Regions from separate parts of the Paenibacillus sp. FSL W8-0186 genome, predicted to be linked through region 3. Evidence: riboswitches for the same ligand, from Rfam matches in the RefSeq annotation. Region 3 holds a riboswitch; each other region holds the start of a gene.
The links. A riboswitch is a leader RNA that binds a small molecule or an ion and turns the genes downstream of it on or off. The one in region 3 is predicted to bind cyclic di-AMP.

Region 1 (7,500 bases), 1.2 Mb from region 3:
TGGAGGATCTGGCATCTGAAGTAGGCGATTCCGTCAAAATCGCTAAAGTCAATGTTGACGATAATCCAGAATCGGCTTCCCGCTTTGGCGTGATGAGCATTCCGACGCTTATCCTCTTCAAGGACGGACAACCGGTCGATAAAGTGGTCGGTTTGAACTCGAAAGACGCTCTGAAGAGCCTTATCGCTAAGCATCAATAAGCTTTGGTGCAGGGATCGTGCTTTTTCACGCCTCCGGAATCTCCGGGGGCGTTTTCTATGTCATACCTTAGTGTAGTATCATGGGGAGAGGGGGAACATGGGTATGGATGAACCGGTGAAGGGGCTTCAGGAATTAGATCAGGATAAAGAGAAGGCGCTGGAAAACATTCGCCACAAGCTCGCGCTGCTGCCAGACTTGCCCGGCTGCTACTTAATGAAGAACAGCAAGGGCACGATCATCTACGTGGGTAAAGCCAAAGTGCTTAAAAACCGCGTGCGGTCTTATTTTACAGGCAGCCACGACGGCAAAACCCAGCGGCTTGTCTCAGAAATCCGTGATTTTGAATATATCGTAACGGCCAGCAACATGGAAGCGCTCATTTTGGAATGTAATTTGATCAAACAGCATCATCCGCGTTATAACGTTCTGCTTAAGGATGACAAGACGTTTCCCTATTTGAAGATCACCAATGAACCTCACCCAAGGCTGGAGGTTACCCGGCGGGTGCTTAAGGATAAAGCGAAGTATTTCGGTCCTTATCCGAACGCATATGCGGCCCAACAGACGAAGAAGCTGCTGGACCGCATGTACCCGCTGCGCAAGTGTAACGTGATGCCTAAAGAGGTCTGCCTGTATTACCACATCGGCCAATGCATGGCGCCGTGTGTGGAGGAGGTGCCGCAGGAGAAATACGATGAAATTACGCAGGAAATTCAATCTTTCCTGAGCGGCGGCCATGAAGAGATCAAAAAAGAGCTGCAGCGCAAAATGCAGGAAGCGGCCGAGGAGTTGTATTTCGAACGGGCCAAAGAGCTGCGCGATCAAATTATGAGCATCGATGCGCTGATGGAGAAGCAGAAAATTACGATGGCCGACGCCAAAGACCGCGACGTGTTCGGTTATGCTGTCGATAAAGGCTGGATGTGCGTGCAAATCTTGTATATGCGCCAGGGAAAAATGATCGAACGGCATGCCTCGGCATTTCCTTTCTACGGCGAGGCCTACCAGGACTTTCTATCGTTTATAACGCAATATTATAGCGATAACCCGGCATTGCCCCAGGAGATCCTGCTTCCGGCGGAACCAACCGGCACGGAAACGGGAGAGGACGGTTCAGAGGCGGATGCCAAGGAAGGCGCGGACGCGATCAGCGGGGCCGCGGAACTGCAGCAGTGGCTTGGCGTCAAGACGCTGGTGCCGCAGCGGGGGCTGAAACGGCAAATGATCTCCATGGCCGAGGAGAATGCCCGGGTGTCCCTGGAGGAGAAGTTCCGGCTCATAGAGCGGGACGAGGAGCGCACCTCGAAGGCAGCTGAAAATTTAGGCGCTGCGATCGGGTTAGAGTCGCTGTCGCGGATCGAGGCGTTCGACAACTCGAACATTCAGGGAACGAACCCGGTATCCGCCATGGTCGTATTCATTGACGGGAAGCCGGCGAAAAAAGAGTACCGGAAATACAAAGTCCGCACCGTAGAGGGTCCAGACGATTACGAGACGATGCGGGAAGTGATTCGCCGCCGCTATGAGCGGGTGCTCAAAGAGAATTTGCCGCAGCCGGATCTGATCGTCGTGGACGGCGGGAAAGGCCAAATTTCAGCAGCGGTTGACGTGCTGGAGAACGAGCTGGGCTTGTTCATTCCCGTGTGCGGACTCGTCAAGGATGATAAGCACAGAACCGCCCAGCTCATGGTTGGAGATCCGCCGGAGCCGGTGCATCTGCCTCGTGACAGTCAGGAGTTCTATCTCCTGCAGCGCATTCAGGAGGAGGTTCACCGCTTCGCGATTACGTTTCACCGGGAGCAGCGGGCCAAATCGATGGTGGCTTCGCGGCTGGACGCGATCCCGGGGATCGGAGAGAAGCGGCGCAAGCTGCTGCTGAAGCATTTCGGTTCGCTCAAAAAAATAAAAGAGGCCTCCGTCGAAGACTTTCGGCCTCTTTCGATCGGCGACAAGCTCGCCAATCAGATTATAAATGCCCTTCGGGATGAGGAGTCGTAAACTGCGGCTCCTCTTCTTTGCGTTGTACCGGCGGAATGCTCTCCGTCCGGCCCGGCGGGTTGAACAAATATATAACATAGGCTACGATCGCCGGCAGAGCGATGTAAACAATCCCTGCGGTCCAGTTCAGCACCCCGCCCATCAGCATAAGGCTGAGCGACATGAGAATGCTGTTGAAGATGACATGCGTGAACATGGCGGTAATATAGCCGTAGCGCAGAAAAACAAAGCTGAACAACAGCCCGACAATCGTCAATTCAATCGGGCGTGAATAGACGGGATAAATCGGATACAAGGAATGTCCGAACGCCCAAATCATCGATGAGATCAAGCTGGCTACGAACGTGCTGCGGAATATTTTCTTCAGCATCGGGATGCCGAACAAGCGATAGACAGCTTCCTCGCCGATCCCTGCTACCCAGGCGAGCAAGGGGAACAGGATGGGATAGAGCATGTTGTAGGCCGACTGGGTGGCATCAGTCGTTGACCAGGTGCCGATCGTGTGTCCAAGGACAAAGAAGATGACCGATTGCGCCCCGAGCAGGATCAAAGCCCACAAATAGGCGCTTTGCATCGAGAACAGGACATGCTGCCCGTATCCCGGCTCCTTGGCTCTGGCCCATAAATTAAGCCCCTGTTTGCGCCAGAGTCCGTCTCCTCCGATCAGGGAGAAGTAAATAGAGGCCGATATTACCAAAGTGAGTGCGCCTTGCACGATGAAGCCGAGGATCAGGACCTCTGTTCCGAGCCCGTCCTTCTCCAGCATCGGAAGCATATTAACCGCTCCGACCATCGTAAAAATAAAGTAAGCAGTGGACAGAACCAGGCCGCGCAGAAAAGAAGAAAACGGTCTGGTCTTCACACTGTAGATGATCGCCAGAATGCCGAGCACGAAGGTGAATAGGGCGTAGCCAACCCAGGTGAACCAGCTGGCCAGCTTCTTTTGGCCTTTTACATACTCCAGATGAGCGGCAGGGGGATCGAAATATGCTTCCATGGAGGACACGGTTCCGTCTTGGAAGCGAAATTCGATTAGCCCGCGGGATTGACCGGCTTCATAGCCCGGAATTTCGTAGATCAGACCCGATTCGTTTTCGGCGCTCTCGATCTTCAGTTGAGCGGGATCGAAGTCAAATGCCTTAAGATACGGAGCAGCCAGGCTTTCTTTGTCCTCGGGCGTCAAGTCTCCCTCCGTGACCTGCAACCCCCTGCCGCCCGTGATGCCTTGCTTCTGCAGCAGATCCCTGGTGGCGTTGCTGTAGGTTTCGATACGTTCGAATCCGGCCACTCTGCCGCCATACATGTTAACGTCCACGGTTAAGGCGCTAAGGATGCCGTCTGGCGGCTCGAAGCGAACGCGAAATATCTCGAGCGGAAACTGTTCATCGTAATTTTGCATATAAGTTTTCATCAGGCCCGCTCGGGTTAAGTAACCATATATGTCCGATCGAGATTCGTATGTAACCAAAGCATCGTCCAATGTTACAGGCAGCTCCAGTGTCGAAGCGGCGAACTCGGCAGCGATTTCCTTCGCCTGCTGCTTGGTGATCGTCTTCTGAATTTGCTGCAATGAATCCGGCGTGGCCATCGGCAGAACCTGCAGGGCCAGAAAAATGAGGAAACCTACGGCGGCCAGTACCCGAAGCGTGGTGCGCTTCGGAGTTCGCCCTGCGGACGAAAAGTTGGATAACATTCAAAAACCCCTTTGCTCTAGTGTAAATGGATATCATTGTAAAGATTATCATAAGCATGGAGCAATCGCCAGAATCGAACGAGCCAAGCGCAGAAAAGAGGCAATAATTCCGCAAAAATACAGTATGGCTCAGAGAATGAAGGATGGCGAGCTCCGTTTCAGGCGGCAAAGGTGATTTTCATGGTATTTCGGGTAAATCAAGCTTTGTGGTGAACGTTAATTAAGCTTATAATCCAATTCATAGAGATGGAATGAAAATGTGAAATGAAAGAATTGAAAAGAATATCGGCCGAATTTCCAATGGAAAACGGGGGAACCAATTTTTTGGGGTGAATTTCTCAGGCTCTGCACGGACCGGAAAGTCCGGCGCAGGAGGCGAATAGGGCTGCTCTGCAGGCCCGAACCCGTCAGCTAACCTCGTAGGCGTATTGCAGCAGGAACCATTACCGAAAGGGCTCTGGATTTCCAGTGCTTTTTTCTTTTGCCAAAGTGTCCATAATAAAGGGGTATAAATGTGAGGAACGCAGATCAAGGAAAGAGGAGGTGAGCACGATGCCGTCCCAATGGTTTAAATTATCACCACCGCGTATATTGGTGCTTGGCTTTGCGGCGATTATACTGGCCGGAACACTCCTGCTGATGACGCCGCTCGCCACCACAACCGGGGAATCTCTTCCTTTCGTTGATGCGTTGTTTACGGCGACCTCGGCCACTTGCGTCACCGGGCTTGTCGTCCGCGATACAGGGACTTATTTTTCAACATTCGGCCAAATCGTAATTATGACGCTTATTCAGATCGGCGGACTCGGCTTCATGACGATGGCAACCCTCTTCTCCCTTGTGTTCAAGCGGCGGATTTCACTGCGGGACCGCCTTCTGCTGCAGGAGGCGATGAATCAGAATACGATGGAGGGCATCGTGCGCCTCATACGCAAGGTACTGATGTATTCCCTGGTCATTGAAGTCAGCGCCGCCTTATTGTTTGCGATTCGCTGGGCGTTTGACATGCCGCTAGGACGGGCCGCCTACTACGGAGTGTTTCATGCGGTGTCACTGTTCAATAACGCCGGCTTTGATTTATTCGGAAATTTCCACAGCCTGACGGGTTATGTGGACGATCCGCTCATTAACTTCGTAGCGATGTTTCTGATCGTATCGGGCGGGCTCGGTTTTATTGTGCTGTCCGAGCTCGCGGATTTCCGCCGCAGCCGCAAGCTGTCGCTGCATTCCAAAGTGGTTCTGTCCATGACCGGATCGCTTATTATCATCGGGGCGCTCGTCATCTTTATATTCGAATTTACGAATGCCAAAACGATGGGCTCTTTGGATTGGAGCGGGAAAATATGGGGTTCGTTCTTCCAGTCGGTCACGACGCGGACGGCGGGCGCAAATTCAGTGGATATCGGGACTCTTCGCCAGGCCACCCAATTCTTCATAATCATCCTGATGTTCATCGGCGCTTCCCCGGGCTCGACGGGAGGCGGGATCAAGACGACGACGTTCATGATATTGGTTGGCGCGGTCATTTCTATGATTCGCGGACGCAATGATATGGTGCTCTTCCGCTATCGTTTGTCCCAGGAGCGGATTTTTAAGGCCGTCACGATTACGATGCTGGCGCTGTTTCTCGTCATAGCGGCGGCAATGATATTATCCACGACCGAGGAAGCGGGGTTTCTGAGCATTCTGTTCGAGACGACGTCTGCTTTTGCCACGGTCGGTTTAACGATGGGACTGACCCTGGATTTGACCGATATCGGCAAAATTATTTTATGCTTCATGATGTTTACCGGCCGCCTGGGTCTCTTGACGCTGGCGTATGCGCTTGGTCCGAAAAAGGGTAAGGAATTATACCGTTATCCCGAAGGGAAAATGATTATAGGATAGGAGTTCGACCAATCAATGAAAATGCAGCAGTTTGTGGTGATCGGCCTGGGGCGCTTCGGCTCCAGCCTGGCGCTTGAGTTAATGGATCTGGGATATGAGGTGCTTGGCGTCGACCTGAACGAAGAGCTGGTCAACGATATGAGCGCTTATTTAACCCATGCCGTCGCGGCTGATGCTACGGATGAAGATATGCTGAAATCGCTGGGTATCCGTAATTTCGATTGCGGCATTGTGGCCATCGGCAGTGATATTCAGATGAGTATCCTGACGGCGATTCTGCTCAAGGATTTGGGCATCAAAACGGTCGTCGCAAAGGCGATTTCCGTCCTGCACGGCCGGGCGCTGGAGAAGCTTGGCGTGGACCGGGTTATTTTCCCAGAGAGAGATATGGGGGTTCGCGTGGCGCATCAGCTGGTGACGCCGAATTTGCTCGATTATATCGAGCTGTCGAAGGAGTACAGCATCGTCGAGCTGAGTGTGCCTGCATGCCTGGCCGGCAAAACGCTGGGCGAGATCAATCCGCGTGTGAATTACAGCTGCAGCATCGTTGCGATCCATAAACAAACGGGAGTCATTGTCGCCCCTACCGCGATGGATGTGCTGAATGCCGGAGATATTATGGTCATGATCGGTTCTAATGAGAATATCGATAGATTTGAAGCTGTCATTAACGAGGACGAGTGACGGATACAATGGCAAAGGAAGCTGAGTCAGCCGGGAGGGGCGGACACAGCTTCCTTTATATTTGGCTCTTTTTTGCCGCTTATTTCAGAAAGACTTCAGCTCAGCGCTTCGGTACAGCCGCCAGCAGATGAAGGCCGCGCCGATGGAAATGGCGATGGCGAAATGGGGAGGGAGAATATCTACCAGTGTCTTGGCCGTCGCATCGATGAGCGTGGGATTGTTCGTACGAAGAGCATCTAGACTCAGAATATAAACAACGATTAATCCGACGCCCCAGAACAAACCGAACCGGTACATCAAGGTACTCGTCAGAAAGAACAGCATGGCCAGGAGGAAGAAGACTGCAGTCTGCGAATACCATAGCATGCCATATGAAATGACGGCAGTGCCCGGATCGAAGGTGATCAGCGGGAGCAGTTGCCTGAGCGCCGCGACAAGGAGCGTCTGCGCAAGGGATACCGCTATGCTGAAGGCAGCGAAATAGATCAGGCTGCTCCAATAGTATTGCTTGCGCGTCCAGCCCAAGCCCATTAACAATGGGAAAGAGCTGGCGGCAGTAATATAAGCGGTTAGCAGGATGAAAATAGAAATTGCGGCAAAATTATTATTCATCACCAATGCGATTGCATTTTCGGGCTCATATATGCCGTATCCGGCAATCAGCCAAAAATCAAGGAATAGGACGATAGCTCCAAACCATAACAGCCGCTTGCGGTGATTATGCCAATGGAAGGTGAGCTGGGTACGAAACGTTCTCATGGATGGACACCTCCGAACTTAACTGGTTCTTTGCGGATGAAATGTATTCTCAAGGAAGGCTCAACTCGTTGTATTACCCCATTTCCACCCTCGTGAATCATCGTAATGAAGCAAACGTTAGAAGAATACGCTAAAATCACTCCAGTTCCAAGGCATGGATCAGACTGCCCTTGATATCATTAATCCACTCTTTGGTCTCTTGAGTCAGCTCCGAGCTGCTGCCATAAATGAGACAGGTCTCCCGGCGCGTTTGCTCCAGCTCTTTCATTGGCAGAGCT
Region 2 (7,500 bases), 980 kb from region 3:
CTCATCCGATAGGAGAGATGTCTCTATAATAACTTTAACCAAAGCCTTGCCCGCAGCCGCATCAACGACGGCCTGAATATCGCGAAGAACGGTGTTGTCATCCCCGGACTTCAGCGCCCCGATATTGATGACCATATCGACCTCAGTTGCGCCGCTGTCAATCGCATCGGCCGTCTCGTAAGCCTTCGTCTTCGACGTGGAGGCGCCAAGCGGGAAGCCGATGACGGTGCACACCTTTACCTTCGTACCTGCAAGCTGTTCGGCGGAATAGGCTACCCACGCCGGATTCACGCACACGGAAGCGAATCCGTACTCCTTCGCATCTTCGGTCAGTTTCTTGATATCTTCTGTCGTCGCGTCAGACCGCAGCAGCGTATGATCGATCATGCCAGCTATACTCATAATTACGCTCTCCTCTATCGTTTGTATTCATGCCATAAATGATGCACGTCTGAACAATCTTATACTGTCTTATATCCAATCTTAACACCCGTGTGAACAAATGTATATCTGCGGTGAAATTATGTTCAACCTGTTCTTCTTATTATTCCCGCTATGCCAACAATATTCGGGGGAGCAGCCATTTCGGTTGCACCAGTTCATTCAGCTAACTCGTCCAACGCGGCTATGCCAGCCTCATCGGCATCCTTAATCGTCCTCTAACAATGCTTGCGCCGTAAATTGATCGGTCACCAGAATATTCGGGTACTTGCCATTGAGCGCTGCCCGGATGGCAGTCAGCTTGCGCTGCCCGCCTGCTACAAGGATAGACTTCTCCTTCCGGCGCAGGTCGGACAAATCAATGCCTACAGTTCGGTTGTTGATGTCATCGCTGACAATGTTTCCTTCCGCATCAAAAAAGCGGGAGCAAATATCCCCAGCACCCCGGTGCCGTAACAGTCTCTGCTCTTCCTCACTGAAATAGCCAAGCCGGAACAGCAGGGCATCCTCCTGAATCGTCCCTACCGTGAAAACTGCAATATTCGCCTGCTTCCCGAGCTGGATGATCCGCTGGATATGCCGATCCTCCTCGACCAATTGCTTGAGGGGAATGCTGTCGAAAATGACGGGCAGCGGCAGGTAACGCGCCACGGTACCATATGCCTCGGCAAACAATTGAACCGTCTCCGCTGCATACGTGTTAGTACGGGAGTGGCTGACGCCTCCTTTAAGCTGCACAACCTCGACGCCGCGCAGCTGCTTGGGCCGCAAATGGAGCGCCACTTTATGCATGGTCGTTCCCCAGGTCACACCGATGATGTCCGCATCCTTCACCGTTTCGTACAAATAGTCGGCTGCCTTCCTGCTAATATGCTCCTGAATTTCCTGATACTCGTTCTGCGGCGAATGGCAAACCAGCACCTTGTCGATACCGTATTTCTTTTTGACGCGGTCAGCCAGCGCATTCAAATCCTCTATAGGATCGACGATGCTAATGCGAACGTACCCCTGCTCCTTCGCATGCTGGAGCAAACGGGATACCGTGGGGCGGGATACGCCAAGCCGTTCCGCGATTTCCTGCTGGCTGTAATCTGAAAAATAGTACAGTCTGGCCGCCTCGATACTCAGGCTACGCTTGTCTTTTTCCATATATGCATCCTACTTTGACGTTAATTAATGGCAATGCCATTGCTTTCCAACCATTATAGTGCCTTCCTGGTTCCCTTGCCAGCAGCCGTTGCTGGATTTCGGCTTGGCTTCAGCGACGGCGCCGAGGCGCCCCAAATCGCGGAACGAAACGCAATACCCGCCAGACCAATCAATGCGGTGACTGCGCCAATGAGCATAAAGGCCGCGCCGGCTTGGATCAGCTTGATCAGGACGCCGCCAATCAAAGGCGCAGCCAGCATCACCAGGCTGACGATCGTGTTCTGAATGCCGAATACCCGGCCGATCATCTGCTCGGAGGTCTCTTTTTGCAGAATATAATTTTGCGTTACCATATACATGCCGTTGCCGATGCCGATCAGCGCACCGAGTCCGAGAAGCAGCAGAACGCCGCTCCCCGGCGGACACAGCCCCAGAAGGGCGATCCCGGTCCCGATCAGCACATAGCCCCCGCCGAGTCCCCAGCCGTAGCCGATGCGATTCAACCGGTTAAGAACGACAATCACGGCCACGGCCCCCGCTCCGATCGCAGACACCAGCCAACCGATCAGTGATTCATTCGCGGAATCGATCGCACGCAGCAGCGTCGGGAACTGATAATCGATCATCAGCAGTGCGGTCAAGCCGACAAAGCCGAACATCATCGTATACAGCACTTTTTTAGCCTGAAAAAGATACAGCCAGCCTTCGCGCCAATTTTGGAGAAAATCATCCCAGGCCCTCCCCCGTCCGGAATCCGTCCTCTGCAGCGGCTCCTCTGCAGGATGGGAGGCTGGAAGCGCGCGCAGCGGGAGCAGCAGTACGGCCGACAGCAGCCTTGCTCCGGCATTAAGTATAATGCACGCCTGAGGCGACAGCGCTGTCAGCGTCATCGCGCCAAGCAGCGGGCCGGCCACCTTCGAGGACTGGTTCACCAGACCGTTGCAGGATGTCGCCTGAAACAGCAGAGCCGGCGGCACGACTTGCCGTGTCAACGCCTGCTGGGCAGGCACGTGGAACACGCCGCAGGCCGCCCGCAGCGCCAGCAGCGGGAGCAGCCAGGCCATGTTGGGCGCAGCCAGAATGCATAGCGTCAGCACCACGGTAATGAGGTCGCAGACCATCATGAGCCGCGCTTTGCGCACCCGGTCCGCGACCGTTCCGGCGAAGGAGCCGAGCAGCACCGCCGGCAGCGCCATCGTCACCGGGATAAGAGCCAGCAGCACCGGGTCCACGCCCCACCGGTAAGCGACGAGCACCTGTATGGCGAGCGCGTCGAACCAATCGCCAAAGGAGGCAAGCGCATAAGCTCCAAACATATGCCTGAAGCTGCGTATCGATAGGAGGGAGGAGCGTTCTTTTGGTGTCATAGGGTAATCTGTCCTTTCATATCTCTAGATACCCTTATCCTATCCCGCGATTGTCAGAGAATGATCAGACGGCCTGGGCCACGGCTGCAGGCAGCTATGATAGAGATAATGCTCTGCCAATGACGGCTTCCATCTCCTGCTTATATTTCGATAGTCCTAGCTCTTCATCCAAAGAATCATAAAGCGACGCATATTTGTGCCGCATGTCCAGGCCAGGATGCTTCCGGTCGATATATCGCAGTATTTGGCAGAGCGAAATGATTCGAAGCGGGACGTTCAGCGACATCTCCAGCACATCCAGACCTTCATCAAACTTTTGCTCCGCATCCTTTCCCCGGCCGCGTGCCAAATCCAAAAGCCCCTGAACGATGCGAAAACGTCCGATTTCCCGCAAATACGGCATATCCTCGAGCAAGCGGGCCAATCGTTCCGCCACCTTGTCTGCTTCCTCAAGCTCTCCGGCCAGCACGTAAACATATATTTCCATAATCGCTACCGGCATGACAAATCCGCTGAGCCCATCAGTCTCAACCGTCTTCCTCGTCTCTGCGAACCGCTTCATAGCCTCCACTTCAAGTCCGGCATCCGCATACACCTCAAGGATGTTAAGAATACGCATTTCGCGATGCTCCTCCGGAGATAGGGCGTGCCGGGAAATGGCCTGTTCACAATAGCGCAGTATTTGCTCCGGCTCGGGATTCGTCCCTCGGTATAAAATCAGCAGCCAGTACAGCCGGGTTTGCAGCGGCAGGCCGTCCGCTTCCAGGAACCAGGCGACATCGCCTTGTATGAATTTCAGATAAACGACGTAGAACGGATCCAGCTCGAAGCCGAGTATGTCCTGCTGCGTAGCCAGCGCCAGCATCGATTTGCCTTGACCGAACAGGTGGTATTTCTTGAAAATATCCCGCACCGAGGAATTAACCTCGCGATCGCCGACCGACGGATTCATTATGGATTTCGGTTCCCCGACGGTCAGGCCGTATCCGTATCCCCGCACAGTATTGATGCGAATATGCGCCCAGGGAGACAACTTCTTCCTTAGGCGGTAAATATGATCATCCACTGTCCGCTCTACCGGAAATTCCATCGTCCACACCCGATCAAGGAGCTGATCACGCGTAAAAGCCCTGTCGCGGTGACGATACAGAAATTGCAGCAGCGCGAACTCCTTCGCCAGCAGCGTGATGCTCTCGGCGCCCCATTTTACTTTGTAGCCGGAAGGATCGAATGTCAGTCTCTCCATAACTACCCCTTCTCCAAATGTCTTATTAGATTTATCATAATCGATCACCGCCCTCCTGAGAAATGAAAAGCGTGCAATCGATCTGGGTGCAAAATAAAAATCCCCGAAGGAGGCAGTCAATATTGCTTTAGGCTGCCCCTCAGGGGATGATTTACGATGTTTTATTATGTTATAACATGGCAGGCGTACGCTTTCTCTTCTGTGGAAAATCGGGCAGCTCGTTTACAGAGACGACTTCATCCGTCTTCTTCTCCGGCTGCTTCCAATACTGTTCATTACCGGGAAGGTCGTCGAACCAGGACGCATCCTTCGGACAATCGAGGATCATCAATTTGCCGTAATCCCCGTCGCGGGACTGGTGGTATTTCAAGTAAGCCTTACCGTTTTCGATCGCGAGAATTTCGATCTTGCCGGACGTATGGCTCATCGACAGCCTGACCCTTTTGCCCAGACCAGATGTTCGCGCCTTCGCCTCCTCGACGATGCGGTAGACCTCTTCCAGGGAAAGGACAAAATCCCGGTTCCCCGCTACTGGCCTGTTCACGAAGAAGTAGTAAGGCGTAACCCCTGCCCAGGACAGCTTATCCAGCAGCTCGCCAAGCACTACAGGGTCATCGTTGATGCCTTTTAGCACCGGAGTCTGATTGACTACGATCGCGCCAGCCTCATGCAGTGCCTGGAAGCCGCGTCTCGCTTCCGCCGTAATTTCGCGCGGATGGTTAATATGAGCCATGACGTAAATGCGCTGCTCCGGCGTGGAATAGGTGCGGATCACATCGAGCAGTTCCTCGTCCTCGTAAATGCGCATCGGATTAAATACAGGAATCTTGGAGCCAAGACGAATGATCTTAACATGCTCGATTTCACGCAGCTGGGCCAGAATTCCCCGCAGCTTTTCCGTAGCCAGAATGAGGCTGTCCCCGCCGGTCAACAGGACGTTGTTGATTTCGGGATGCTTGGCGATATAATCGATCCCCGGCTGCACATCGGACATGGCCTCCTTCACGTCATTGCGGAACAAACGCTTGCGGAAGCAATATCGGCAGTACGCGCCGCATACCTCCGACACGATCAGCAGAGCTGTCGTCGTATACTTGTGCTGACAGCCCGGCACGACATAGTTGGTATCCTCGTCGGACGCATCCCAGCGGCCGTATTCCTCAAGCTCCCCTTCATTCGGGATAACCAGCTTACGAATCGGATCCTGGGGATCGTTCCAGTCGATCAGGTTCAAATAATAATCGTTCACCCGAAATACGAACTTCTCCGTAATCGGTTTCAAACGCGCCCGCTCTTCCTCCGGAATCATTGTCAGTCTGTCCAGATTCGTAATGTACTTCGTTTTCGCCTTTGTCATTTGTACATCCTCCTTCCTAGTAATCAACAAAAAAAGACCCCAAACCGGGGGTCTAGACACAGCTGCGCCAGCAAGGGTCAGAAGACAAAAATAGACCCCAAAACAGGGTCTAAAGAGACGTAATTAGTGATTTAAAACAGACCCATCCACTGCTGACGAGGTTAGCTGACGGACTCGGGTAAGATGGTACCCTACACCTCATAGGAATGAGTGATTCGCCCCAAGAAAAAAACTGGTTCCCCCGCTTTCCCGGCTATCACCAAGAAACTAAGCGTGTGTCTATGATACGGTGTACGGCAAAGATTGTCAACCTTAGGGCAAATAACAAGAGATTTGGAATAATTATAATATTCTTAAAATTTGACGTTTAATGTCATTTTCTGTCATCCGCCCTGTCATGGTCCGTTCTGGGTCAAGCTTTTGGCGAGGCGGCTCATACTGCGCCGTTATTTCATAAGTCGCCAGCTCGGAGGCAATGATTGGGCTGTCTTCCGGCTTAAGCTCCCTGACTTTACTATGCAGCGTTCGCGCAGCTCTGCTCGTTGACCATTTGTCAAAATACCGCCGATCCTCCCATGTCGTGCAAACCTGCAGCTCGTCGCATTCCCGGCTGTTATCCTTGATCAGCACTTCCATGAGCAGGAAGCCCTCAAAAGCATGAACCGGTAAAGGCGTCCTGAAGCGAGACAATACTTCATTTACCCTGCCTTTTCGAACCCGGATCGTTTGGATGGCCTTCATCATCACCATCATTTTCCGACCACTTCTTTCGATAGAAATGAACTTAAATACTCATAGACGAAAATGGCGGCATTCCCCCCGGCCTCAGCGTGGCGAATCAGCGATATACCGTGCGGGCCCTTGGCATAGACGGTCTCGGGGTGATTTTCGATGATCGCTTTAACAACGTTCAGCTCTCCAAGCATAGCCGCAGCAAAAATATCCATCCGTGCCCCGTGCGCCAGCAGCAGTCTTGCAATGCTGAAATTCCCGGTATGCGACGCGGCGCCGAGGGCGCTCTCCCAATCGCCGCTCCCCCAGTCGATGACCCCATGAACGAGCGCGGGCTCCTGCTTGAGCAGCCTTGCCACCTCATCATAATCGCCATGCGCCGCTACAATAAATTCACGTACCAGCTCATGATTTAAAGGCCCTCTTGGCATATATACCCCTCCTTGCCCGTTCTGTCCGAACCTCTCGCTCTCTGTATCTGTTCATCACTTTCCCGTTGCCGCTCGCCCTCTCTTCGGCACATCGCCGCACTGACAATGAGAAGCCATGATATATATACCAATGATGCTTGGTTCATCTTTCATTCCTCCGCCCTGCGTAATTGATAACCATTCTCAATAGTTGATCAATTACATTTTATTGATAATGATTCTCATTGTCAATAAAAGAGGACGGAATCTTTTCCTCCAATAAACTAAACTACGGATTTATGACTAGATGGTCAGGATCGGGTAACTAGATGTAATTCATGCAGTTAGTTCAGCGGTTTTGGCCGTGTTAGCGGGAACTAACTGTAAATCCTACATTTAGATTTGAGCTATTTCGGCGAATTTGCTCCATTCTGGCAAACTAATGTTTTGCATTTAGCACATGGTTTTTGGATAAATCAGCGTAACTAGCTGTATAAAATACATTTAGTTTTAAATTTTCAATAATTTCAATAATTCCAATAAATGGTTACTTGAGATTCTGGAAGGCAAAGAAAGGTATACGGGTACAAGTTACTTGCCCCGTGGAACAACCAGAACTTTATCTTAAGAAAGTGCACGTCCTATCGTTTGTGTAAAAGAGCTTGGTATCCTCCCGAAACAACGTTAAACTTCGCAGCCTGTACCATGTACCCCACTATTCAACCCAAAAAAAGATCAGCCTGAATTTTATATCAAGCTGATCCTTACGCGTCAGAATGCTGTATTATTGGGCCGAAA
Region 3 (7,500 bases):
ATCATCATATCCAAACGTTGATTACGATGACGCTGGAGCATCAGAAGGAGAGACATTGCCAAGGGTAAGTCCTCCACTGCCTAAGGCTATGCCATGACTCAGGGCCCTATCCTGTGCCCGCGCTGGCTGCCCTCAGGATCACCATCTTCCGATATAAGCCGGCATCATCACCTTCAGAAATCAAATAAGCACGCGTCCGGCTGAGGATCCCCTCTGAGGCTGGCGCGTGCTTATTTATATGACAACCTCGATGGATTGCTGTTTTGAATATGGAATTCGCTTCTATTCCGTCTCTAGAGCTGCCTTCAGCTCGTCTGAAGACTTCTCCCACCATTCTTCGTTGGTCTCTATGAGCAGCTTCTTCAGGGCGGCCTTTTCCTCCGCCCCCAACCCATCCAAAATGACTCTGCGCTTTAGAGCATAGTCCATCTTGTTGACATGATCGGCGAGAATCTTCCATCCGCGGCGCGCTTCCGTATCGATCAGCATTTCGCAGGCGGTCATCCCGCCGTAAAATTGCCCCAGCTCCGGCGTCCGGTCCACGGCTACCCATACGATCCATACTTGGCGTCCGTTAGGAACATCCTCCTTATTCGTCGAGAACTTGATGCCCTTCTCCACCTTACTCTTGGCATGCATGGCGCCGATATCGATATAAGCTTCACTTCCGTCGATGATGACTGGCGACATGCTGTTCAAATCGATGGAGCCTGCACCAAATCCTTTATGCTTGCTCTTGTCATCGTTACTAATAATATTTAAGGCGAATATCTTCTTGCCCGTCTTCTGTGAAGTATCTTTATCTTTATTATCCATAATTCCCTCCACCTGGCTTGAGCGGTCGCTTGATCAGAACCTGAGCAGCGTTCGCCGAAGGCAGTTTCTGCATGTTTTCTTTCCCTATAGAGAATGCTTGTTCAGCCGACGTACACATTAATTTTATTTTAGCTAATAATCTCCCAAATGCAAACATATACATGCTGTAGATGCTTGTCAACAGGAGGTATCCATGGTATGACCCGTCGATCGATAATAATTAGTATGGCTATTCTTACCTTGTGTCTTTTAGGCGGTTCCATCATGTACATGCTTCATGACGACCACACGGACGCCCCCTCATTTGCCCCGCAGCAGGGCAAGACCGCCTCAGTGAAGGCCTCTTCTCCTCCGCAGGAGAGTATACAGCAGCCGACAGCAGAAATACTCAGCAACCGGGTTACAGAATACCATATTGACGTCAAGCTGAATGAACAGGAGCGAACGCTGACTGGCACCCAGACGCTATCCTGGACCCATCCCGGGAAAAAAACGGTGAACGAGCTCTACTTTCATCTATATCCCAATGCCTTCGCTTCCTCGGAAACTACATTTATGAAGGAATCCGGAGGACGCCTGCGTGGAGATGTTATGCCGAAGGATGGCTGGGGTTCCATCGAGCTGACCGATATCCGGACGATGGACGGCATTTCTCTCCTGCACCGGATTCAGTATGTCCAGCCCGATGACGGCAACACCAACGACAGGACGCTTGCCAAAGTGCGTCTGCCCATGTCGGTGCAAGGCGGCGAGACCATTACACTCAAGATGAGTTTCACCGTGAAGCTTCCTAAAGTTTTTGCGCGAATGGGCACCGCCGGCGACTTTGTGATGGCCGGACAATGGTTCCCTAAACTGTGCGTATACGAACCTGTCTCAAGAAGGGGAAGAAGCACGGAGGGCTGGAACCTGCACCAGTATCATGGAAATTCGGAGTTCTATTCCGATTTCGGCATTTACAGCGTGAATATCGACGTTCCGAGCGAGTATAAGGTAGCTGCTACTGGCTTTCCGACCAAACCTGCGGTACAGCGGGGCGAACGCAAAATTGTCCAGTATTACGCGGATGATGTGCATGATTTCGCCTGGGCCGCTTCGCCAAGCTTCATCTACGCCGAAGAGCCGTTCTCTTCGGAGGAGGTGCCAGGGGTGCGGATCAAGCTGTATCTCGATCCAGTCCACAAAGACTTAAAGGATCGTTACTTCTATGCCGCTAAGGTTGCATTATCCAATTTCAGCAAATGGTATGGCAGCTACCCCTACTCCACTTTATCTATTGTTGTCCCCCCCGCTGACGGGAATGGTGCAGGGGGAATGGAGTATCCGACCCTGATTACGGCGTTCGGGGCAACTGGCGACTCCCCGGGGTATGACGAGCTAGAGCGCACGGTCATCCATGAAATCGGGCATCAATTTTTTTATGGAATGGTGGCCAGTAATGAGTTTGAAGAAGCCTGGCTGGACGAGGCCTTCACTTCCTATGCCGAGGACCGCCTGATGGAGCAGGAGTTCGGGATCACGACCAGCCTGCCGATTCAAGCTGCATTGATCCCCGACCCTAAGCCGTTGACTCAGCCTTCCTGGGAGTTCGGCACGGCGGATACTTACGCTAGGAATGTCTATCACCGCGGCAAACTCGTTCTTCTGGACATCGAGCGGCAGATCGGCAACAAAGCCATGAATCGGGCGCTGTCCCTCTATGCGCGTAAATATCGGTTCAAACATCCGACCACAGCGGATTTTCAGCGGGTGCTTGAGCAAACGACGGGACGCTCCTGGAAAAATTATTTTAACGAGTATGTATATGATGGAAAAATGGCGGACTATGCCATAGAGAACATTGATATCTATCAGGTCCGGCAGGACAGCAATGCTCTGTATGAGGCCGTCGTAGACATCGCCCGCAAGGGCGGAACCTATGCGAAGGTGCCGATCCTCTTCACCTTCCAAGACGGGCATACCGTACGGAAGGTACTAGACGGGAAGGAAGAGCGTTCCCAATTGAAATTATCCTATAGGGAACCCCTCGCCTGGGCCATGCTCGACCCGGATTACACGCTGGTGCTGGAAAACAAACATATTAATAACTACTTTAAAGCCAGCCTGGACGAGAAGGTCAGCACACGCGCCAATGTCACTGTAACGAAGCTGCTCGAAATGCTGACCAGCTCATTCCTATGGTAAGCAGCTTACGATGTAAGTTTTGTTCGAGGCTTATTCGGTGCGGTGTTGCTCACAAAACTAGGTTTATGCTTACGATGCGAGTTTTGTTCGAGGCTTATTCAATGCGGTGTTGCTCACAAAACTTTTAGGAGGGAATACCATGCCCTATATTCGCAATGGGTGGAGCAGCGTCAAAAGACAGTTCCCCTCCGTCATCATTCTGTTCCTGTATCAACTGCTGTGGGGAGTATTTCTATATCGGCTGGTCAATACGGCCGTGGTGCAGGTGCTGCACCGCTATCCTGACCCTCCCCCCAACGATCTGAGCCGGCTTCTGTTTATGATCGAGGGGCAGAATAGATTTTGGCAAATTCCCGAGGTTCATCATTACTTATGGATGGTCATCGGCATGATTTTGCTTCGCCTGCTGCTCACTCCTCTGGTTCAAGCGGGAATCTTGTATGGATTGCTTCCTGGGGAGGAACGAGCGCCTGGCCTTCCACTTTTCCGGGGCATGCAGAAATTTTGGAAGCCTGTGACGCTGTTCTACTTCATAGAGCTAATATTGATTCTAATTCCTACGCTGTGGCTCTTGCCGAAAGCATACGCATCCCTGTCCCCCTTTCTCCAGGGAAACGGCAGCCACATCTCAGCTGCCCTCATCGCTATGGCTTATGCTGTCGGCTGGCTCTGCTACAGCTGGTTCATCCGCCAGACGGTGCTGTTCCTGCAATTCGGCTACTTATTTAGAGGCAATGCCTGGCCGTCCCTGCTCCTTTGCTGGAAGCATCTTCTTCCGGGACTTGGCATTTCCTTTATTCTGGCAGCCTCTTGCTCTATCATTTTTATCTTATTCGGTACAGTATCCTGGATCTGGACGGGTCTGCTGGCCCTTATTTTGCAGCAAGCATACCCATTCTTCCGCAGTGTTTTCAAAATATGGAAAATATCCTCGCAATATTGTCTATGGCAACAAAAAAGTTAAAATTTCTTCATCTTCTCTCCTCCCTAGAGCCACAAGGCCTCCGCGCAATTGCGGGGGCCTTATTCTATGCTTGCTATATAATTCTCGCAATTTAACCATTGCCAAATGATCCCTGCCTTGTTACAATAACAACAGTACTTTTTAAGTAACAGATTTGTAATCATTTCTGTCATAATTCACAAAGATGCATGACAGCATTGTCGAATAAGTTACAAAGGGTGTTAAAATCACAGCCGAATTCCCGTCACCGGGGAAACGGGGGAACCACTTTGGGTGAATTGATCTCGCTTCAGAGGGATCATAGGGGACCTTCAACCCGAATCCTTAAGCTAACCTCGTAGGCATTGGAAGGAGCATAACTTCTTTGAAGAAAAAGTTGGCTGTAGCTGCTGTAAGTTTGTCCATCTTGTTCACCTTAGGGGCTGGCAGCGCTTTCGCAGATTCTAAACTGGATTCAACCATCGAGTCCGCACTGGGCACGAAATATGTATCTGGCGGTACGAGCACCGATGGCTTTGATTGTTCCGGATTTACCTCTTACGTTTTCAAGAGCCTTGATATCAAGCTGCCTCGCACATCAGCATCCCAATACAACATGGGAACAGCTGTCAAGAAGGATGAGCTGAAGGCTGGAGATCTCGTATTCTTCAACACTTCCGGTAATGGAATATCCCACGTTGGTGTTATGGTTGATGGCGAGAGCTTCGCTCACGCTTCAACGAAGAAAGGCGTAATCATCAGCAAATTAAGCGAAGATTATTATGTCAAACGTTATGTCGGTGCCAAACGCGTCCTGAGTACAGACAAGTACGAAGAGGTTGCAGTGGATAGCCACGATCATGACGATGTAGAATAATACGTCCAGAAAACCTGTAACGGTTCTTGCCGAACCCACCTACAGGTTTTTTTATTCCCAAATGGTACAGATAACTTTACCAACATGCTGCAGCAGAGCCTTTCTTGCAAAAGATGGCCGTTTTTGTTAGAATAACCAAAGTGATAAGTTACAATCTTGTCATTATTGTTGCAAGTCGTTTCGTTTCGGGTGCATACAACTTGATAAGCCGAATTCCCGGCACCCGGGAGACGGGGGAACCATTTATGGGTGAATTGATCTCGCTACATAAGAGATGATAGGGAACCTTCAACCGAATCCTTAAGCTAACCTCGCAGGCCTTGGAAGGAGCACAACATCTTGAGAAAGACTTTAACAGCAGCGGCGACGAGCTTGGCTATTCTTCTTACGATGGGGACAGCAAGCGCATACGCCGACTCGGACACGACATTGAACAAGGCGGTTAATGCCGTCTACGGAACACCTTACAAGCTCGGAGGAACGACCGCAAAAGGTTTTGATTGCTCCGGATTTACAAGCTACGTCTTTAAGAAAATGGGTGTTAAACTAGCCCGCGTCTCGGCGGCGCAGTACAAACAGGGTACGCCTGTTGCAAAGGATCAGCTCCAGGAAGGAGATCTCGTATTCTTTAATACCACCGGCAAAGGAGTATCTCACGTCGGTATTTATATCGGCGATGGAAAGTTCGCTCATGCCTCTTCTTCTAAAGGAATCCGCACTGACAAATTAAGCAACAGCTACTACAAGAAACGTTACGTCGGAGCGAAACGGATCCTTAGCAAATACGGCTATGCTACCCACGCCGCTCAATCCTAATCACTCAACCTCATTTATGTCTACTGCTTTTACTTCACCGCCGCGACAATTCCTGCCAGAATTGCCGCGGCATTTTGTTTGGAATTCCATCGGTCTAACTTAATAACGAAGAGCTAGGGAAAAAGGTTGCAGTCATCCGCGCCATAGGTACTATTTTTTTGACGCCTTGCTAAACCGTTTACACTATAAATGGATGACCCTTCCTCATAATTCCCTTGACCATCAAAAATCTCTTGGCTAGAGCCTTTACAATAAAATAAAATCCCGTTACAGTGGTGGTAAAACGTTCGCGCCGGCGAAGTTCCATGGCACGGCATTTCCCATTTGTACAAGGAGGCGCAAGATGGATAAACGAGATATTCAGTTTCAGATCGTTCCTATGGAAGAGCATCATGGGGAAGCAATCAGTACTTGGCGCTACGATTCTCCCTATGATATCTATAGCTGGCTGCCTTGGGAACAAATGAAGGCTCTTGATGTTGAATTTGGAAATCCGGCCTTACGGGCAGAGCAGTATGTATCCGTTCTGGACGAGGAAGGAAATTTGGCTGGATTTGCCCAATATTTTCCTATGGAGAATGTCACCAGACTCGGAATCGGAATGCGGCCCGATTTATGCGGCCAAGGTTTGGGTAAGTCGTTTGTATTAACGATCGTTAAAGAGGCGCAGCGACGCGCACCGTCCAACGTCATTGATCTTGAAGTGCTCACCTGGAATACGCGGGCCATCCGCGCTTATCAGAAATCGGGGTTCGTTATTACCGATCTGTACGAGAAAATGACCCCAGGAGCAATATCCAAGCCGTATTATTGTATGGTATATCGGGGTGAACGTTTATAGCATGGTCTGCAAAGCGTCTGAGGACGCCATTAAGGCGGTCTCAGGCATAGATATGCCCATTTACACTTCTCTTCCGAAAGACGCCGTATGGCTTGATTCTGGCGCGCTGTGAGGATGCTCATAATATATTGTGAATTTTGAGCGATTATACGTGGAATTCGTTGCTTTTTTTGTCACAAATGCTATGATCAAAGGGCGTGTTCCGTTATAATAATAAGGTAGCTTACATAGGAGGGACGATTTGAATGCAAAAGTGGGTTATGAGCGGGCTATTCTTTGTCGCGTGTGCACTAGCCCTGGTGCTTATTTTTACTTTGCCCGGCAAAGATCAGGTGGCACAAGAAAATAAGACGCAAATGCCTGAAGTCACGTTAAACGCAGAGCAAGCGGAAGCCGTCATCAAAGCAAACTGCATCAGCTGTCACGGGGATCAACTGGAAGGCTTGGCTGGGCCGAATTTGCAGCATATTGGAGCCACCTTGTCAACCGAGCAGCTTTATAAGATTATTTCGAAGGGTAAAGGCTCTATGATGCCTGGCTTCAAAGATAAGCTGCAGGATGAGGAAATTGCAAATGTCGCGCTCTGGCTTGCAGAGAAGAAATAATGAGCATGATACAAATACGCCCACTAGGAAACGAAGCGTTCCCGGTGGGCGTGTCTCGTGTTTAATCCATGACCATCACAGCTATAAGCTTTTTTCGGGTGAATTCATTTTATCGTATGCTTCATTGTATTGCTCGGCTTCCTTAATATCTATGGCCGTGATTCCACCTGCTTCCCATGATGTCAAACGAAGCGTAACCGTTTTGTAATCGATCGTAATAAAAGGATGGTGGTTAAAGGCCTCTGAGATCGCCGCGACCTCGTCCACAAAGGCTATGCCCTTCATATACTCGGAGAAGGTAAATTTGCGAACGATCCAGCGTCCTTCCTCCAGCTCCCATCCCTCCAACTTTTCCAAATGCGCCTCAACTTCTTGTGGTGTAAACGGCATGTTTTTTTCCTCCCTGTTCTTTTTCAAG
Region 4 (7,500 bases), 2.8 Mb from region 3:
TCGGCCGGCCGGACATGGGCCAGCACCTTAGCTTGGGCCTCCTCAACCGATACGGCGCTGCGCCGAAATTTATCTTCATTTATCTTCCCTTGCACCAATGCAAATCCTCCATTCTCCCTATCCTGCAAATAAGTTTATGTTATCCATGTTATCGCCTAGCTCACTCGAAAAGCAATGTTTGGATGAAAAAAGGAGCAACCTTGCAAGGTCCGCTCCTATTCATTACCCTGATTTGATTGATGTTCAAACCCGGTGCCTGCCTGCCGGAGCAAGAATTCCTCCATGAGACGGGAGACATGCCCGCTAATCGCGTTAATCTCCTCGCGGCTAAGCTCATCATAATGAATGCCCATGACGAGTGTGACCGTCCGGCGCAGTATTTCGGCGGCCCGCATCGCCAGTCCTTCGCTTAATACATGTTCCTTATGACCAGGCACAGCGCAAGTCTGGACATGGATCTGGCCTTCGTTCCAGTAGGCGGTTGACGACGCTCCGATATGCCGTTCTCCCCCGGAAACAATGAGCAGAATATCCTTGCCAACAGCCATCTCTTGCAGGGCAATATCCGCAAAATGTTCCATTTAAACAACTCCTCGAATCTCATCCAATGACGAGATCCCTTCTCGCTTCATAAAAGCTTGCAGCCCGTCAACCAGCTGTTCCCCGGCCCGCAAATGGACGAAATTGTGAGTCCCTACCTGAACAACCGCTGCCCCTGCCATAATATACTCGACAATATCCTCAGCGCTTTGTATACCTCCCATCCCGGCTACCGGAAGAGTGACCGCTTTGCTCACCTGATGTACCATCCGCAATGCGATCGGCTTAATTGCCGGACCCGATAGACCGGCGTACAGATTGTCAAACACGCTGCGCCGCTTATAGATATCGATCTTCATGGCAGAAAAGGTATTAACCAGAGAGACAGCATCCGCCCCTTCCTCCTCGCACATGACCGCCATTTGCACGATATCTTCGGCGTTCGGAGATAGCTTGACCATTAACGGCAGCGTCGTCGCCTGGCGGATTTCCCTGACGACCTCGCGGGCAACCGACGTCTTAATACCGTAGGCCAACCCGCCTGCTTTGACGTTCGGACAGGATATATTAAGCTCGATCATATCAACGGCCTGGTTTCCTGACACCCTGCGGCGGAGAGCATCCTCCTCGATCAGCCGTGCTCCTTCCACATATTCCTCCAGAGTATTGCCGCCCAGATTAGCGATTCTCGCAAGCTTCAAGCCTGCCCAGTACTCACATTCCCCGCGCAAAAATGACGCTACGCCCGGATTCTCCAAGCCAACGCTGTTCAGCATGCCGGAAGGCGTCTCGAATACGCGATTTCCGTGGTTGCCTTCCTTTGGATGCAGGGTCAATCCTTTACCGGAGATGCCGCCCAACCGGTTAATATCGTACAAAGAGCCGTATTCCCGGCCGAAGCCAAAAGTTCCTGAAGCCATAACGACCGGATTTTTAAAATGTACGCCCGCGATGCTGCACGATAAATCTATCATTCGAACACTACCTCCTCCGCCAAAAATACCGGTCCGTCCGCACAGGCCTTACGCCGTTGATCCCGGCATTTTACGCTGCATACGAGACAAGCCCCAATGCCGCAGGCCATGCGATTTTCCAGCGATACGTACACGTTGGCCGGACTGGCGGATTCCTGCTTCCGGCGCTGCACAGCCTGGAGCATCGCCTCCGGCCCGCAAGCAATAATGGTATCGTAAGCGTTAAAATCAACCTGTTTCAGCACAATGCCGCCCACATCCACGATCACGTTGCCGGTCGTCGCCGCTTCGAATTGCTGCACCAAGTAAGCCTCCCGGCTGAATCCCAAATACACGTCCGCAGCAGAATACTCGCAAAGCGCATAGAACAACGGAGCTGCGCCGATCCCGCCCCCGACCAGAGCGACTTTTTCTTCAGCCGGCACTTCCGGGAACCCATTTCCAAACGGGCCCTCCAATTGGAGCTCATCTCCGGGCCGCAAAGCGCTGAGTAGCTTTGTCCCTTCCCCCGCTAACTGATATAGAAACTCAATGCCTCCCTCGTCCCGGTTAAAGATGCTGAGCGGCCTGGAGAGCAGAGGATACTTATCCCATGCCCGAACCATATAGAATTGGCCCATCCGTCCCGTATATGATCCTGCAGCCTTTAATCTGAAAATGTTCGGGGCAACTTCTACATTTACCATGACAACCGCCATGCCTCTCACCTCACTAACAAATAAGCGTACCTACTGCTTCACTGCTTTATCTAAGATGCTATTTTTGCGCGGGCAAGTCTGTGACAAATAGCACACCCTTGCAGGAGCGGTCATATTTATGTGAAGTTTTGGGCATACCAGTAAATAACCATTCAGCGATCAAAGGAGAAGGTATCCATGTCCAAACTCTTCAAGGCGCCGGCCGCATGGCTGTTATGCCTGGCGCTAGTAACGGGAATGGCCCCCGCGCCTGCCGAACCCGTGTCAAAGCCGGAACCCACCTCCTCCGAACAAGCCGTAAATGCCGAAGCTAAGCCAATGACGCTGGGAGAGCTCCGGCGGAAATACTCGGAAACGTTCAAGTTCAGTGGTCCTGAGGTCAAGCAAATTGCCCTGACCTTCGATGATGTTCCCGATCCGCGCTTCACCCCTAAAGTGTTGGATATACTGAAGAAACATGGCGTCAAAGCCACTTTCTTCGTCGTAGGCAGCCGGGCGAAGAAGCATCCGGAGCTGCTGCGAAGAATTCACCATGAAGGACATATCATCGGCAACCATTCCTACAGCCACCCTTTGTTTAAGAAACAATCCGTCCAGGAATTCAAAAGCGAAATTGAGCGAACCGAGAAAGTGATCGAACGGATTATCGGTTACAAACCTCGCCTCATTCGTCCCCCCTACGGAGAAATTAACGAGGAGCAGCTCAAATGGGCCAAGCGGCAAGGCTACAAAATCATTAACTGGAACGTCGATTCCCTCGATTGGAAAGCGCTAAGCAAAGAGAAGGTCAAGCGTAACGTGCTCAGCGCCGTCGGTCCGGGATCCATCGTGCTGCAGCATGCCGGGGGCGGTACGGGTTCCAATTTGACGGGAACTATCGAGGCTCTGCCGGATATTATTAAGGTGCTGCGGAATCGTGGCTATCGCTTCGTAACGATTCCCCAGCTGCTATCTTATAAGAAAGCACTATAAGCAGCACCTGCTTGCAAGCAAAAAAAGGACATCCCTGCAGATCCCCAGATCTCGCAGTGGACGTCCTTTTTTAATATGATCTAATCATGGCTTAAATTTGTATTAATCCAGCACATATAACGTGACATCCTGATAACCAAACTCGTTAACCTTTTGCGGGCTCGCCGGAATAAAGATGTCGATGCGGTTCCCTTTGATCGCGCCGCCCTGGTCGGTCGCTGTGGCGACGAAGGCGTTCTTCGGCAAATCAGGATGGCTGTGTCCGGTGACCAGCACTTTGGTGCCCATCGGAATGACGTTTGGATCAACGGCGATCGTTCCGAGCTTCAAAGGATTTCCATAATAGTCGACAGGGCCCCATTTCCCGTTTTCGCTGGCAGCCGCAGAGTAAGCTGTCGCTTTGACCTTTACTGTGGATTTGTAGTTAAACGATTTGCCCCAGGCCTGTACGACCCGGTCCGCCGTTAATACTTTTAGCGTAGAGAGCGGCTGAGCCTCGCTTCCAGAGACGGAAAGCGCCTGCATGTTTTGTCCCGGAATCGTTATTTTTAAACCTTCGTAAATATTCGTTGCTTCTATGCTCGGATTCGCTTTCATCAGCTTGTCCAAATTGACCCCGTACTGCTTGGCGAGAAAATAGAAGGTGTCCCCATTCTTCGCCGTATGTACTGAATCGGCATATGCTGGTACGGCCTGCAGCGCACCTAACAACCCTGCTGCAATCACCGCTGACTTAATCCCCATTCCCAATTTGCGAAGACTTTTACGTTGTTTAAACATGATGCTCCTCCTTTAACTTGGCCTGCGGAGTTAGTTGTCGGATTCGGAAAAAAGGATAGCTCCCGGCGCCGGATCATCAGCGCTTCACCCCAAGACATGCCATGCTTGTCACCTTGTACTTGCATTGCTCGTCATAAGTCGTCCCCCGCACCTGCCTTGGCAGTGTTTCGGCCGTAATGAATATATCACAATTTTGTAACCTATGGGCCATGCAAATGTTACCAATGGTATTAAAACCAGGATTTATCAAGAAAAAACATGGACGGAAACCGTAACAAAAATTTAAATTATTGCAGGCAGCACCAAAAAGGCATGACCCGTGGTCATGCCTTCGCAATGCTATTCTAATTACCAATTACAAAACTTTGCTTAAGAAATCCTGCGTCCGCTGATTCTGCGGCGAACCGAACACCTGCTGCGGGCTGCCCTGCTCGATAATAACGCCTTGATCCATAAACAAGATGCGGTCGCCGACCTCGCGGGCGAAGCCCATTTCATGCGTGACGATCACCATCGTCATCCCGCCTGTCGCCAGCTCCTTCATGACTTCCAGAACCTCGCCCACCATCTCGGGATCGAGTGCGGACGTCGGCTCGTCAAACAGCATCACATGCGGCTCCATCGCCAGGGCGCGAGCGATGGCGATGCGCTGCTTCTGTCCTCCTGACAGCTGGGAAGGGTAAGCCCCGCTCTTGTCCTCCAAACCCACTTTGCGCAACAGCTGAAGCGCGAAGGCCTCTGCGTCCTGCTTCGCCTGTTTTTTCACCTGGAGCGGAGCCATCATAATATTCTCAAGCACCGTTTTGTGAGGAAAAAGGTTAAAATGCTGGAATACCATACCCATCTTCTCACGGGTTTTGTTAATATTATGATTCTTACCGGTAATAAGCTCTCCTTCGAAATGGATTTCGCCGCTGGACGGCTCCTCAAGCCGGTTCAGACAGCGCAGGAAGGTGCTTTTACCCGATCCGCTCGGCCCGATAACGACAACGACCTCGCCGCGGTTGATTTCCAGGTCAATGCCTTTTAAAATATGCAGCTGGCCGAATTTTTTATGCAAATTCTTAACGGTTATCACTAGCCTGCAGCCTCCTTTCAAAACGGCCCAAAATGCGGGAAAGCGTAAAAGTGACGATAAAATACATCACGGCAACGATCAGGAACGGCATCATGCCGTTGTACGTAATCCCTTGAACGGCGCCTGCCTGGAACATAATTTCGGTCACCCCGATAAAGGAAACGATCGACGATTCCTTGACGATGACGACGAACTCGTTGCCAATCGCCGGCAGCACGTTTTTGATCGCCTGCGGAATAATAATGAAACGCATCGTTTGACCCTGCGTCATTCCGAGCGAACGCGCTGCTTCGCTTTGACCGCGGTCTACGCCCTGAATGCCCGCGCGGAATATTTCCGCTAAATAAGCCGAGCTGTTAATGGACAGCGTAATCGCCCCCGATTCAATCGGATCAAAATTGATATCGAACATGTAAGACAAGCCGTAGTGAATGATCATCAGCTGTACTAGCATCGGCGTTCCACGTAGAAACTCAACCCAGGCATGTCCGATAAAGCGTATGATTCCCCATGGAGACATCCGGATCAAAGCGACAAACAATCCGAGAATGAACCCGAACAATACGCCTAACGCGGCAAGCCATAGCGTGTATTGCAGTCCGGTTAGAAAATAACTACGGTATTCCCAAAACATCGTTGCAAAATCAGTAAAAAAGTTCATAAGCCTATCATACCTCCAATTACAGCGCCCGTTTCGTTAAAAAACAGAAAAATAGCGAATTTGCTCCGCTATTTTCTGCCAGGTTGTCTTTTCATCGCATTGCCAACGCCAAGTTATCTAATGGACAGATCACTGGCTTCTTGTACGAATTTCTCAATGCTGCCGTCCTGAATCAGGCGATCCAATGTGGCATTCACTTGGTCCAGCAGCTCCTTGTTGCCCTTCTTAATGCCTACGACGTAGCCTTCATCCTCCGTTACCGGCTCCGCATCGGTAATGACGATGCCGTCAACATTCTTCACGAACGATTCGGCAACAGGGCCCTCGATAATAGCTACATCAACACGCCCCGAATTCAACTGCATGATGATGTCAGAAATCTTCGCCAGAGAGGTCAGCTTCGCACCGGGAATTTCCTTAGCGATGTCCTCCTGGATCGAACTCTTCTGAACGCCGATCTTAAGGCCTTCCAGCGATTCAAGCGTGGAATATTTATCTTTGTCCGCTTCGCGGGCAACGACTGCCTGTTTGGCGTTGTAGTAGATTTGCGACATTTCAATTTCTTTCGCACGTTCAGGCGTCGGGCTCAATCCGGAAATGACGATGTCCACCCGGCCGCTGCCTAGCTCATTGAGCAGGGATGAGAACACCATATCCTTGATTTCGAGCTCTGCCCCCATATCCTTGGCGATTTCTTTAGCAATTTCCACGTCGAATCCGACGATCTCGTCTTCCCCTTTGTCATTCTTGATATGGAACTCATATGGCGGGAAATCGGCGCTCAATCCAAGAACCAGCTTTTTTGCTGCCGGCGTGTCAGTTCCTTGCGAGCTGTCCTTGGTTTCTTTGGCTTGTCCGCAAGCTGCCAGTACAGTCGTAAGCAACAGCACCGCCATCAATAATGTACCCCATTTTTTCATGTCTCTCTCTCCTTGCTAAGTTATGAAAATTAATCATCGTCTCATGATTTCACTGGGCTAATTATAGATCATTATGCATATATATGCAAAAGAAATTTTCGACATTTTTCTTTCATCCTTTCTGCATCTATTATACCCACGGTCAATTGCTCTTCTTCATGTTATTTAGATCATTTCCCGAATAGAACCTATATGATTGCCATTAAAATCCACTCTTCGAACCCTCCTGTTTCATTCCTTTTATCAATAACAATGAACTTTATCACATCATCGCGTTACCTGAATCAATGATTTTATACATTATAAAACGCGGCTCATGGCCTCCTCTTATTCAGGGAATAATGGTTCATACCAAGGAAGAGTTGGTTATTAATTAGCTGTAGCAGATGTTAAGGAGGTGGCCGCATGCTGCTTGAAGCTTTGTACCACGTGCCTCGCGATAAATGGGCTTATGCTTATAATCCGACAACGATTCATTTGCGTGTGCGCACCAAAAGAGACGATATAGAGCAAGTATTCGCCATGACCGGGGACAAGTACGACTGGCAGAGGACCTATCAAGAATTGGCCATGGAAAAAGCGGCCCATGACGCGATGTTCGATTACTGGGAAATCGCCGTGAAGCCGAAATACAAACGGCTCTCCTACGCCTTTAAACTGGTTGCCGGCAGCGAAACGGTTTATATGCAGGACAGCGGGATCGGACATGAGCCGCCTACTCCGCCGGGCGAGTTGTACGAATTTCCTTATATTCATGAGATTGACGTTTTCAAAGTACCGGAATGGGCCAAAGAGGCTGTGTTTTATCAAATTATGCCCGAGCGCTTTGCGAACGGCGACCCGTCTAACGATCCTAAGCCAACGGAACCCTGGGGAG

Region 1: linked by a shared signal. The riboswitch ahead of MKX50_RS20370 (TrkH family potassium uptake protein) and the one ahead of MKX50_RS00515 (C40 family peptidase) in region 3 are both predicted to bind cyclic di-AMP.
Region 2: linked by a shared signal. The riboswitch ahead of MKX50_RS21525 (KamA family radical SAM protein) and the one ahead of MKX50_RS00515 (C40 family peptidase) in region 3 are both predicted to bind cyclic di-AMP.
Region 4: linked by a shared signal. The riboswitch ahead of MKX50_RS13385 (3D domain-containing protein) and the one ahead of MKX50_RS00515 (C40 family peptidase) in region 3 are both predicted to bind cyclic di-AMP.

What each region holds. Positions count from the first base shown of each region.
Region 1 covers NZ_CP150207.1:4,572,774-4,580,273, reverse strand. The annotation lists gene trxA (thioredoxin) at 1-200, shown strand, start outside; gene uvrC (excinuclease ABC subunit UvrC) at 304-2,199, shown strand; gene MKX50_RS20375 (type II CAAX endopeptidase family protein) at 2,168-3,892, opposite strand; cyclic di-AMP (ydaO/yuaA leader) riboswitch at 4,170-4,333, shown strand; gene MKX50_RS20370 (TrkH family potassium uptake protein) at 4,445-5,779, shown strand; gene MKX50_RS20365 (TrkA family potassium uptake protein) at 5,795-6,463, shown strand; gene MKX50_RS20360 (DUF4052 family protein) at 6,548-7,222, opposite strand; gene MKX50_RS20355 (LysR family transcriptional regulator) at 7,359-7,500, opposite strand, start outside.
Region 2 covers NZ_CP150207.1:4,788,528-4,796,027, forward strand. The annotation lists gene deoC (deoxyribose-phosphate aldolase) at 1-402, opposite strand, end outside; gene MKX50_RS21510 (sugar-binding transcriptional regulator) at 649-1,590, opposite strand; gene MKX50_RS21515 (MFS transporter) at 1,644-2,957, opposite strand; gene MKX50_RS21520 (winged helix-turn-helix domain-containing protein) at 3,052-4,203, opposite strand; gene MKX50_RS21525 (KamA family radical SAM protein) at 4,373-5,560, opposite strand; cyclic di-AMP (ydaO/yuaA leader) riboswitch at 5,698-5,844, opposite strand; gene MKX50_RS21530 (antibiotic biosynthesis monooxygenase) at 5,903-6,304, opposite strand; gene MKX50_RS21535 (ankyrin repeat domain-containing protein) at 6,310-6,723, opposite strand; gene MKX50_RS21540 (hypothetical protein) at 7,467-7,500, opposite strand, start outside.
Region 3 covers NZ_CP150207.1:109,407-116,906, reverse strand. The annotation lists gene MKX50_RS00540 (metalloregulator ArsR/SmtB family transcription factor) at 1-68, shown strand, start outside; gene MKX50_RS00535 (YwhD family protein) at 283-816, opposite strand; gene MKX50_RS00530 (M1 family metallopeptidase) at 1,015-3,000, shown strand; gene MKX50_RS00525 (hypothetical protein) at 3,140-3,964, shown strand; cyclic di-AMP (ydaO/yuaA leader) riboswitch at 4,186-4,323, shown strand; gene MKX50_RS00520 (C40 family peptidase) at 4,329-4,820, shown strand; cyclic di-AMP (ydaO/yuaA leader) riboswitch at 5,017-5,155, shown strand; gene MKX50_RS00515 (C40 family peptidase) at 5,160-5,636, shown strand; gene MKX50_RS00510 (GNAT family N-acetyltransferase) at 5,980-6,477, shown strand; gene MKX50_RS00505 (cytochrome c) at 6,723-7,082, shown strand; gene MKX50_RS00500 (4a-hydroxytetrahydrobiopterin dehydratase) at 7,164-7,472, opposite strand.
Region 4 covers NZ_CP150207.1:2,973,217-2,980,716, forward strand. The annotation lists gene glp (gephyrin-like molybdotransferase Glp) at 1-98, opposite strand, end outside; gene MKX50_RS13365 (hypothetical protein) at 216-581, opposite strand; gene MKX50_RS13370 (dihydroorotate dehydrogenase) at 582-1,514, opposite strand; gene MKX50_RS13375 (dihydroorotate dehydrogenase electron transfer subunit) at 1,511-2,212, opposite strand; gene MKX50_RS13380 (polysaccharide deacetylase family protein) at 2,390-3,184, shown strand; gene MKX50_RS13385 (3D domain-containing protein) at 3,287-3,964, opposite strand; cyclic di-AMP (ydaO/yuaA leader) riboswitch at 3,970-4,147, opposite strand; gene MKX50_RS13390 (amino acid ABC transporter ATP-binding protein) at 4,320-5,042, opposite strand; partial or broken gene MKX50_RS13395 (amino acid ABC transporter permease) at 5,029-5,676, opposite strand; gene MKX50_RS13400 (transporter substrate-binding domain-containing protein) at 5,817-6,623, opposite strand; gene MKX50_RS13405 (alpha-glycosidase) at 7,029-7,500, shown strand, end outside.